2 regions of the Streptomyces sp. NPDC025638 genome follow, and region 1 is predicted to be linked to the other one. Evidence: riboswitches for the same ligand, from Rfam matches in the RefSeq annotation. Region 1 holds a riboswitch; the other holds the start of a gene.
The links. A riboswitch is a leader RNA that binds a small molecule or an ion and turns the genes downstream of it on or off. The one in region 1 is predicted to bind cyclic di-AMP.

Region 1 (5,671 bases):
CCCAGACGTTGGCGTACCAGGGGCGGTCGGCCGCCCCCAGATAAGCGTGCGCCTGCTTGGCCGCACCGGGGTCGATCACGACGTAACCGGTCTCCCCCGGCATCACGTAGTGCAGCCGCCGGCGGATCTGCTGCTCGGCGAAGGAGTCGTCCTGCCAGCGCGCCTTGAGGTCGCGCAGTTGCTCGACCCGTTCCTGGGCCCGCTGCCGCTGCCGCTCCAGATTGGCGATCTCGGCGCGCTGGGAGACGTACTGCCGCATCGGATAGGCCAGGGCCACCACCATCGTGCACAGCACCAGGGCGAGCAACGCGGCCCGGCCGGTGAGCCGGGACCGGCGGGCCTGCCGCTTGGTCTGGGAGCGGTAGACCCGGGCCGCCGTCTGCTCGCCGAGCAGTCGCAGTCTGGTCGCGGTGGAGAACCGGTCCCGGTCCTTCGCGGCCATGTCCCCGCCTCCCTCATACGTGCGTACGTCCCCGGACACGGTACGGGACCGGGTACGGGGACGTACGTACGACTGGCTAAGCCTTGCCCTTACCGGGCTCAGCCCTTGGAGATCTCCACGCCGCCCCGGAAGCGCGGGAAGGCGCTGCGGCCGGCGTACACCGCCGCGTCGTCGAGGATCTCCTCGATGCGCAGCAGCTGGTTGTACTTGGCGACGCGCTCGGAGCGGGCCGGGGCGCCGGTCTTGATCTGGCCGCAGTTGGTGGCGACGGCCAGGTCGGCGATGGTGACGTCCTCGGTCTCGCCGGAGCGGTGGGACATCATGCACTTGAAGCCGTTGCGCTGGGCCATCTCGACGGCGTCCAGGGTCTCGGTCAGCGAACCGATCTGGTTCACCTTCACGAGCAGGGCGTTGGCGGTGCCCTCCTCGATGCCGCGGGCCAGGCGCTCCGGGTTGGTGACGAACAGGTCGTCGCCGACGATCTGGACCTTGTCGCCGAGCTTGTCGGTCAGGACCTTCCAGCCGGCCCAGTCGTCCTCGAACAGCGGGTCCTCGATGGAGACGAGCGGGTAGGCCGCCACGAGCTCCTCGTAGTACTCCGTCATCTCGGCGGCCGAGCGGGACTTGCCCTCGAACTCGTACTTGCCGTCCTTGTAGAACTCGGACGCGGCGACGTCGAGCGCGAGCGCGATCTGCTCACCGGGGACGTACCCGGCCTGCTTGATGGCCTCCAGGATGAGGTCGAGGGCCTCACGGTTGGAGCCGAGGTTCGGGGCGAAGCCGCCCTCGTCGCCCAGGCCGGTGGCCAGGCCCTTGCTCTTCAGGACCTTCTTCAGGGTGTGGTAGACCTCGGCGCCCCAGCGCAGCGCCTCGGAGAAGGACTCCGCGCCGATCGGGGCGATCATGAACTCCTGGATGTCCACGTTGGAGTCGGCGTGCGAGCCGCCGTTCAGGATGTTCATCATCGGCACCGGCAGCAGGTGCGCGTTCGGGCCGCCCAGGTAGCGGAAGAGGGGGAGGTCGCTGGCCTCGGAGGCGGCGTGGGCGACGGCGAGGGAGACGCCGAGGATGGCGTTGGCGCCGAGCGAGCCCTTGTTGTCGGTGGCGTCCAGGTCGAACATCGCCTGGTCGATCAGGCGCTGCTCGGTGGCGTCGTAGCCGACCAGCTCCGGGCCGATCTGCTCGATCACGGCGAGAACGGCCTTCTCGACGCCCTTGCCCAGGTAGCGGTTCGGGTCGCCGTCGCGGAGCTCGATGGCCTCGAAGGCGCCGGTGGAGGCGCCGGACGGAACGGCGGCACGACCCGTGCTGCCGTCGTCGAGGCCGACCTCGACCTCGACCGTGGGGTTGCCTCGGGAGTCCAGGATTTCCCGGGCTACGACGACGTCGATGGACGGCACGAGCATCTCCTTCATGGATGTGACGCTGGAAGTGCGGGGCTGGGTGCCTTGCGACTAGAGCCTAACCGTCCCGGGGGCATCGGCCACCGACCGACCGTCCCGTGGACAGGGTCCGACCGTACCCATTGTTCCGGCTCGAAACAAAGGCGGGGTGGAGAACGGCTCGAACACAGCGCCCCATGAACAAGCCCCGCCCCGGCGCGTACGGGGGAATACGCACCGGGGCGGGGAGACCGTGGGGACGGGGGCGGCTGCGGTTCTTGCAGCCGGGCTACCGGCCGCGCATCACTTCAGGTGGAGCTGCTGGCCCGGGTAGATGAGGTCCGCGTCCTGGACGATGTTCTTGTTCAGCTTGAACAGCTTCTGCCAGCCGCCCTTGACCTTGTGCTTCTGGGCGATCGAGCCGAGGGTGTCGCCCTTGACGACCTTGTACTCGCCGTCGCCCTTCTTGACCTTCTTGCCGGTCGGGGTGGTGACGGTCTTGGCCGCGGCCGGGCGCTCGGCGGAGCGGGAGGCGGCCGGCTTCTCGGTCGCCCGGGGGGCGGTGCTCGCCGCGGCGCCGCCGTAGGGGGTGCTGGACAGGCCCGTGCCGCAGACCGGCCAGGCGCCCTCGCCCTGGGCGGCGAGGACCTTCTCGGCGATCTCTATCTGCTGCGCCTTGGTGGCCTTGTCGGCGGTGCCGGCGTACTTCGCGCCGCCGTACGCGGACCACGTCGAGGCGGAGAACTGCAGACCGCCGTAGTAGCCGTTGCCGGTGTTGATGGACCAGTTGCCGCCGGACTCGCACTTGGCTACGGCGTCCCACTCGGAGGCGGTGGCGGCCGAGGCGGCGCCGGAGGCCATCAGCGGGGCGACGACGGCGGCGCAGGCGACACCGGCGAGCGCGATGGCACGGGTGGCCCTGGCCTTCGAGGGACGACGGTGCTTGCCCTGGGCGGAAAACAGCATGGATGGATCCCCTCACCGACGCCTGCGAGGTGAGCTGTCGGGTTCGGGCCGGTTGAGTTGCCCGGCCACACCTCCGCTGGGAGGCGTGGCTCCACCCCTAGCCGCTCCGGCTCAACTGTCCGGCGCGGCACTTACCTTGGGTCCCCCGCTCCTGCCTACGGCGCGTGACGCGACGACTGTTCCCGTGCGGCCGCTGGCAGGACTCGGCGTTGCGACAGCCGGGGCTCGTGGTGACGAGCGGACTCGACCGTAGACACGCGATCCGGGGAATTCCAAAGACGATCAGGGCTTCTGAGACTCATCCCACACTTTCACCAAACCGGACATTGGGCGTGAAAGTGGGACGTCAACTCCCGCTACTTTTCGCCGATTTCGGTAGCGACGTCCAGGGTCTGACCGGGGGTGATGTCGTTCGGGTCGGTGCCGATGGCGGCCTTGTTTGCGGCATAGAGCGCACGCCATCCGCCGTCGACGTCAAGGGAGTCGGCGATGGATGCGAGAGTGTCGCCGTCGCGAACCGTGTAGGTGCGCGAGGCGTGACGACCCACCGAGGCCGAGCCCTGCCCGTTTGCTGCGTTTTCGTCCGCATTACCCCCGCGGTGACGGCCGCCCCCGATCGCGCCGGTGTCGACCAGACTCCAAGACCCCCCGCTTTGCCACGAGTTGTCGGAATCGTCCGTTTTAGGGACTTCCGTGGGCGCGCCACCACTCCCCTGCGAGTTACCCGAGCCTTCGGATTCCGACTTGTCCGACTTGGCGGAATCTTCGCCCTTGCCCTCGCTCTTGCCCTTCGCCCCGTTCCCCTCGTCGGCGTTCGCCGAGGGGGAAGCCTTCCCCGAGGAGTCCGACTTCGAGCGTGAATCGGATGAGTCGGATGAATCAGAGGAGTCCGAATAATCGGATGAGCCGGGCGAATCGGATGCCGAGACGCCGGTGTCGACATCGACCGACCCGGAGCTCGCGGTGAGCCCGGAGAGCAGGGCACAGGTGGCCCAGGGCTTGGTGCCCTGGTCGGCGAGAACCTTCTCCGCGACGGCTATCTGCTGCGAACGGCTGGCCTCGTCCGGGCTGGAGGCGTACGCGAGGCCGCCGTACTTGTCCCAGTCGTCCTGCGACATCTGCAGACCGCCGTAGTAGCCGTTGCCGGAGTCGGCGCTCCAGGAGCCGCCGCTCTCGCACTCGGCCACCTTGTCCCATGTGGTGCCGTCGGCCGCGTTGGCGCTCGCGGCCCCCAGGAGCGGGATGGCGATGGCGGAGCCGGTCACTCCGGCCGCGACGAGGAGGGCCGGAGCCTGACGGGGGCGACGGTGACGACCGTTCCCGGAGAGCATGCGGAAGCCTTTCGTGCGACAGCGATAACCGGCGCGGCACAGAAAGCCGACGTACCGCGCTGCCCGGTAAACGTATCCACTGACGATCACTTGTCACAAGTTAATGCCGCGTAGATCACGTGAAGATCACAGAGTTGAGCATTCATCAGGTTTGGGGCGCGACAGGCCGCGCTTCCCTCACTTACCGGACGGGCGTGAACTCCACGGGCAAAGTGCGCAGTCCACGCATGATGAGCCCGCCACGCCACCGCAAATCGGCCGGATCCACCGCGAGTCGGAGGTCCGGGAGGCGGGTGAGAAGGGTGGCGAGCGCGGTCTGGCCCTCCAGCCGGGCGAGCGGGGCACCCAGGCAGTAGTGGATGCCGTGGCCGTATCCAAGGTGTTGGTTGTCACGTCGGCCGAGATCGAGGACGTCCGGGTCGGCGAACCGCTCCGGGTCCCGGTCGGCGGCGGCGAGCACCACCAGGACGGGGTCGCCGGGTGCGATGTCCTGCCCGCCGATGGTGAGCGGCTCGGTGGCGAACCGCCAGGTGGCCAGTTCGACCGGGCCGTCGTAGCGCAGGAGTTCCTCGACACCGGTCTCCAGGAGGTCCCGTTCCCGGCGGGCGAGGGACGCCTGCAGACGGTGCCGTTGCTCGGGATGGGTGAGCAGGGCGTAGGTGCCGTTGCCGATGAGGTTGACGGTCGTCTCGAACCCGGCGAACAGCAGGATGAAGGCCATCGCGGCGGCCTCGTTCTCGGTGAGGTGCTCGCCGTGGTCCGAGGCGCGGATGAGCCCGGAGATGAGGTCCTCGCCGGGAGCGGGGCTGTCGGGCAGGGCCTCGCGCTTCCTGTGGATGAGCTCGGCGAGATAGCCCCGCATCTTCTTGACCGACCGCGCGACCCCGCCCCGCGGCCCTCCCCCGTGCCGAATCATCATCCCCGCCCAGTCCCGAAAGTCGTCCTGGTCCTCGCGCGGAACGCCGAGCAGGTCGCAGATGGCGTAGATGGGGAGCGGAAAGGCGAACTCGTGGATGAGGTCGGCGGACCCCTCGGCCGCGAACCCGTCGATGAGCCGGTCTGTCAGTTCCTGTACGCGCGAGCCGAATTCGGCGACCCGGCGGGGTGTGAACGCCTTGCTGACCAGCCGGCGCAGCCGGGTGTGGTCCGGCGGGTCGATGTTGAGCAGATGCGTCATCAGCTCCGCCTTGCGCTCACCGGGGATACCGGTCTTGCCCTTGGCGTGCGCGGGCTCGTCGTGATGCGCGGGGTTCTTCGACAGCCGCTGGTCGGCCAGCGCCTGCTTGGCATCGGCGTACCGGGTGACCAGCCAGGCCTCGACACCGCTCGGGAGTTTCGTCCGGTGCACGGGGGCGTGCTCGCGGAGCCAGGCGTAGGCCGGGTAGGGGTTACTGGCGAACTCCCAGCTGAACAGGTCGGGGGCGGCGGGGGTGGGGTTCGGGGGGTGGGGCTGGTTGGTCACTCCTCGACGGTATCCGGCTTTCCGGCGGATGCCGCGCGGAGGGCGGTGCGGGCACCGGCCACCGAAGTGGTGACTCCTCCAACTCCTT
Region 2 (5,671 bases), on a different contig from region 1:
CATGCTCTGACCAGGCGGTTCCGGACACCCGAGCAGCGTCCGGAACCACCCGGCACACCCCGACCAGGACTTTTGATCCATTGGTTGTGGGTTCGAGTCCCACAGGGCCTACGGGAGAGCCCCGGTCCGGATCTCGTCCGGAGCGGGGCTCACGTCTTTTCCGCTGTGGTGTGCGCGGGGTCAGCCCGCGCTGAGTTCCGTCAACTTGCCCAGCGGCAGCGTGTGCTGGGTCTGCAGGACCTTGGCCCGCAGGTAGCGGACGTTGTGGGCGGTGGTGAAGACGCCCGTCGGGACGCGGTCGTGGACGGTGATGCCGAGGGTGCGCAGCTGTTCGGCCTTGTCGGGGTTGTTGGAGAGCAGGTCGAGTTCCCCGATGCCGAGGGCGCGCAGCATCTGGGCGGCGGCCGTGTAGTCGCGGGCGTCCTCCGGGAGGCCCAGCGCGGCGTTCGCCTCGTAGGTGTCCAGGCCCTGGTCCTGGAGGGCGTACGCGTCGAGCTTGTTGTAGAGGCCGATGCCGCGGCCCTCCTGGCGGAGGTAGAGCAGCACGCCGCCGCGGTCGGCGATGCGCTCGACCGCCTCGCGCAGCTGCGGGCCGCAGTCGCAGCGGGCCGAGCCGAAGACGTCGCCGGTCAGGCACTCGGAGTGCAGCCGGACCAGGGGGACGGGTCCGGGGTCGCCGAGGACGACGGCGATGTGTTCCTGGCCGTCGGCCAGGCCGTGGAAGGTCACGAGTTCGGCGTCGACGCTGTAACCGTCGTGGAAGCGCAGCGGTACCCGGACGCGGGCGCGCGGTGTGGCGGCTGGGGTGTCGGGCATGCGGGTTCTCCGGGGTTCAGGAGTTTCAGTTTTGAAGCAGTTGCCCGGGAACCCTACCCCATGCTTTAAATTTGAAGCAACGGATTTGCGGAGTCTGTCGCGGGCGTCACGAGCAGGACTTCGGCGACCGGCGGCGCCATGGCACGTCGTCCGGTGCGCACCGCGCGTCCTCGCCCTGGAGCGCCTCGGCGATCCCGCCGAAGATCTCCTCCAGCTGCCGTACCTGCTCCGGGCCGAGGTGATCGAAGAGGGAAGCGCGTACGGTCGCCACATGACCCGGCGCCGCACGCTCCAGCACGGCCCTGCCCTCGTCGGTCAGGACGGCGATGCTGCCCCGCTTGTCGGAGGGGCAGCCCTCACGCCGTACCAGGCCGTCCTTCTCCAGCCGGGTCACGGCGTAGGTCAGCCGGCTCCGGGTGATCTTCGACTTCTCGGCGAGGTCGGTCATGCGCAGACTGTGCTCCGGCGCCTCGGAGAGGTTGGCCAGGATGGAGTAGTACAGGTGCGGCATGCCGGTGTCCTGCTGGAGCTGCCGGTCGATCGCGTCCTCCAGGAGCAGACTGCCGGCGATGTACGCGCGCCAGGCGCGCTGCTCCTCGGGGGTGAGCCAGCGGGTCGTCATACCGCCAGTGTAAGTTTGTTTCAAACTTGAACCAAGCCCGCACGTCAGTCGCAGTACATCAGACCTCGTCAGGGAGAGCGCGCCGATGCCGTACCCGTACGTCCTGTTGTCCGCAGCCGTCTCCCTCGACGGCTGTCTGGACGACACCGGCCCCGAGCGGCTGCTCCTGTCCAGCCCGGCCGACTTCGACCGGGTCGACGAGGTGCGGGCGTCGGTCGACGCGATCCTGGTCGGCGCCGGCACGATCCGCGCCGACAACCCGCGGCTCCTGGTCAACTCGCCCGAGCGGCGCGCCGCGCGCGTGGCCGCGGGCCGGCCCGAGTACCCCCTCAAGGTCACCGTCAGCGGCTCCGGCGAGCTGGACCCGGACGCGAAGTTCTGGCACACGGGCGGCGAGAAGGTCCTCTATACGACGGAGAAGGGCGCCGAGCGCGTCCGCGGACTGGGCCTCGCGGCCGATGTCGTCCCGCTCGGCCCCGACCTCGACTGGCCGGCGCTGCTCACGCACCTGTACGAGGAGCGCGGGGTGCGCCGGCTGATGGTCGAGGGCGGCGGCACCATCCACACCCAGTTGCTCCGCCAGGGCCTCGCCGACGAACTCCAGCTGGTCCTCGCCCCGCTCCTGGTGGGCGATCCGGCGGCGCCCCGGCTGTTCGGCCCCGGGGGCTACCAGGGCGGGCGGCTCCGGCTCGTGGAGACGCGTCGCATCGAGGACGTCGTACTGATGCGGTACGAGCCGACGGCACCCGGCACCGGGCGGTCGGTCGCCGCGGCGGACCGGCACTGGATGCGGATCGCCTGCGACCTCGCGGCGCTGTGCCCGCCCTCGGAGACCGCCTTCAGCGTGGGCGCGGTCGTGGTGGCCGCCGACGGCACCGAGCTGGCCCGGGGGCACTCGCGGGAGGGCGACGACCCCGTCGTGCACGCCGAGGAAGCGGCGCTGGCCAAGGTCGACCCGGCCGACCCGAGGCTGGCCGCCGCCACGGTCTACAGCAGCCTGGAGCCCTGCGCCCGCCGGGCGTCGCGGCCCGCTCCCTGTGCGCGGCTGATCCTGGACGCCGGGGTACGACGGGTGGTCGCGGCCTGGCGGGAGCCGGACACGTTCGTGCCGGGCGCCGACGGGACCGGGCTGCTGAGGGGCGAGGGCGTGGACGTCGTCCTGCTGCCCGAGTACGAGGACCTGGCCAAGGCGCCGAACCGCCATCTGTCGGCCCGCGGATAAACCCGTGCGCTTGCACCCCTGAGCATGGCGTATGCTTAAGGCACACCGACGCGGGGTGGAGCAGCTCGGTAGCTCGCTGGGCTCATAACCCAGAGGTCGCAGGTTCAAATCCTGTCCCCGCTACTCAAGGCTCAGGGCCGGAATCCAGTTCATGGATTCCGGCCCTGAGTGTTTTGGCGAAGACCAGGCGAATATCACGAAGAGTGATCGGACGAAAGCCCTCCGCATAACATCTGAGTCACCATCAAAAACGTTGTGACTCATGTACTGCGGTCAACTCGCCCGATTTCCACCGGTCGTGGCGTGTAAGTCCCGCCGTAAAAACGTTAATGATCAAGCAGAACGGCTTGGAATCTGACAGTCGGGTCTATTAACGTTCGATAACGCAGCGCGGTCGTCCCAGCCGTCACAAGAGTCGGCTCCGTGCGCACGCGCCGAATCTCGCAAGGGAACCGGGGAACCACCACCTTGGGGTGAATCACGCGGATGCCGCCGTGGAGGCACGGCCGGTATACGCGCGTAGGAGACCTTCCTGCTCCGAACCCGTCAGCTAACCCGGTAGGCGACGGAAGGAAAGGAGTACGCCCGCGTGGCGTCCAACCGGCCTGCCCCCACAGCCCCATTCGTGCCGAGCGAGCACACCGAGACCTTCGGCTACGGCAGCTACCGCACCGACGAGGGCCCGTGGGAGGAGTGGAACCCCACCGAGGAGTCCCTCAGCCCGGTACGCGGCCGGCATCGCGTCGCCAAGCAGCGCGGCGGCGGACTCGCCCGCAGCTCCACGGTCCTGGGCGTCGGCGTCATAGCCGCCGTCGGCGCGGGCGGCATGGCCAGCGCCAACACCGGAAAGCCGCCGGTGTCCATCTCCATGCCCGACCTGCCCTCCGTCGGCTCCCTGCTGGGCGACAGCACCCCGGACGACGCCCCCAAGGGCTCCGCGACCGCGCTCAGCAGCGTCGGCATGACCTCCGCCGACAGCGCCCAGGGTGCCTCCGACGCCGGTGAGGCGCTGCGCAACCGCATCATGGCCCAGGCCGAGAAGCAGCAGGGCCAGGTCGACACCAAGGCCGCCGCCGCTGCCGTGGCCGCTGCGGACAAGCAGGTCGCCGCCGCGGCCGCCAAGGCCGAGAAGGAGGCCGCCGCCAAGGCCGCCGCCGCCAAGGCGAGTGCGGAGGCCGCGGCCAAGAGGAAGGCCGAGGCCGCACGCCTGGCCGCGCTGGCCAAGCAGTACACGCTGCCGACCTCCTCGTACACGATCACCTCGACCTTCGGTCAGGCCGGCGCCATGTGGTCCTCCGGCTACCACACCGGCCTCGACTTCGCCGCGCCCACGGGCACGCTCATCAAGGCCATCCACAGCGGCACGATCACCGAGGCGGGCTGGGCCGGCTCCTACGGCTACCGCACGATCCTCACCCTCGACGACGGCACCGAGCTGTGGTTCTGCCACCAGTCCTCGATCAGCGTCTCCGCCGGGCAGAAGGTCAGCACCGGCGACGTCATCGGCCGCGTCGGCGCCACCGGCAACGTCACGGGCCCGCATCTGCACCTGGAGGTCCACCCGGGCGGCCAGGCCACCGGGATCGACCCGATGACCTGGCTGCGGGGCAAGGGCCTCAACCCCTGACCCACCCTGTCGACCGCCGGCGGTCCTGACGGCACCCCCCGACGTCAGGACCGCCGGTCAGGTGTTTGCGGGATCTTTGCGGGCGTATCCGGAATCTTTCGATCCGGTGTGACCGTTGTCATAGATCATGACTTCTCTTCGTAAGCTCGGCTCCTCCGACCTGGAGGTCTTCCCGCTCACCCTCGGCGGCAACGTCTTCGGCTGGACCGCCGACGAGACCTCCTCCTTCGCCGTCCTGGACGCCTACACGGCCGCCGGCGGCAATTTCGTCGACACCGCCGACTCCTACTCCGCGTGGATCGAGGGCCACCAGGGCGGCGAGTCCGAGACGATCATCGGCAAGTGGGTCAAGGCCCGCGGCAACCGGTCCGACGTGGTGATCGCGACCAAGGTCAGCCAGCACCCCGACTTCCCGGGCCTGACCGCCGCCAACATCAAGGCCGCCGCCGATGCCTCCCTGCGGCGCCTGGACACCGATTACATCGATCTCTACTACCCCCACTTCGACAAGCCGGAAGTGCCGGTCGAGGAGATCGTCGGCGCGCTGGACGAGCTGGTGAAGGCGGGCAAGGTGCGGCACATCGCCGCCTCCAACATCACCGCGGAACGCCTCCAGGCGTCCCTCGACTTCTCCGACCGCGAGGGCCTGGCCCGGTACGTGGCGCTCCAGCCCCACTACAACCTCGTGTCCCGCGACACCTACGAGGGTGCTTTGCAGGACGTCGTCATCCGCAACGGCCTCGCGGCCGTCCCCTACTTCTCCCTGGCCGCCGGTTTCCTCACGGGCAAGTACCGGCCCGGTACGACGGTGGACAGCGCGCGTGCCAAGGGCGCGGCCAAGCACCTCGACACCGAGCGCGGCCGACGGGTGCTGACCGCCCTGGACGAGATCGCCGCCGCCCACGAGGCCCCCGTCCCCACGGTGGCCCTCGCCTGGCTGGCGGCCCGGCCGACGGTGACGGCACCGATCGCCTCGGCACGCACGGTGGAACAGCTCCCGGCGCTGCTGGCGGTGGCCGAACTGCGGCTGTCGGAGAAGGAACTGGCGCGGCTGACGGAGGCGTCGGCGTAACGGCGTGCCACGCCTGTCCGCGGCGGCCTAAGGCCGATAGGGGTTGTACGCGGGATACGGCGCCGCCGGGTACCCGTACGGCACGGGCATTCCGTACGGCGCCGGCATTCCGTACGGCATCTGCGGCCCGTACACCGGACGGGGCGGCGCGGACATCCGGGCCGCGTACTCCATCGCCGGACGGGCCACCTGGCGCCGCTTCCACAGCTCGGCCAGCAACTCCCGCTCCCGTACGACGTAGTCGGCCCCCGCGCGGCCCCGGCGCCCGCGGTGGCGCAGGAACGCCAGCGCCGTCGCGTCCGCCTCGTACTG

Region 2: linked by a shared signal. The riboswitch ahead of ACZ4EG_RS17055 (M23 family metallopeptidase) and the one ahead of ACZ4EG_RS30565 (transglycosylase family protein) in region 1 are both predicted to bind cyclic di-AMP.

The regions. Positions count from the first base shown of each region.
Region 1 covers NZ_JBVHLX010000013.1:89,963-95,633, forward strand. The annotation lists gene ACZ4EG_RS30555 (FtsB family cell division protein) at 1-442, opposite strand, end outside; gene eno (phosphopyruvate hydratase) at 541-1,848, opposite strand; gene ACZ4EG_RS30565 (transglycosylase family protein) at 2,128-2,790, opposite strand; cyclic di-AMP (ydaO/yuaA leader) riboswitch at 2,795-2,963, opposite strand; gene ACZ4EG_RS30570 (transglycosylase family protein) at 3,147-4,121, opposite strand; gene ACZ4EG_RS30575 (cytochrome P450 family protein) at 4,303-5,583, opposite strand.
Region 2 covers NZ_JBVHLX010000006.1:20,795-26,465, reverse strand. The annotation lists gene ACZ4EG_RS17075 (GTP cyclohydrolase II) at 181-816, opposite strand; gene ACZ4EG_RS17070 (MarR family winged helix-turn-helix transcriptional regulator) at 923-1,438, opposite strand; gene ACZ4EG_RS17065 (dihydrofolate reductase family protein) at 1,524-2,660, shown strand; tRNA gene ACZ4EG_RS17060 (tRNA-Met) at 2,710-2,783, shown strand; cyclic di-AMP (ydaO/yuaA leader) riboswitch at 3,083-3,240, shown strand; gene ACZ4EG_RS17055 (M23 family metallopeptidase) at 3,250-4,287, shown strand; gene ACZ4EG_RS17050 (aldo/keto reductase) at 4,415-5,359, shown strand; gene ACZ4EG_RS17045 (PrsW family intramembrane metalloprotease) at 5,387-5,671, opposite strand, start outside.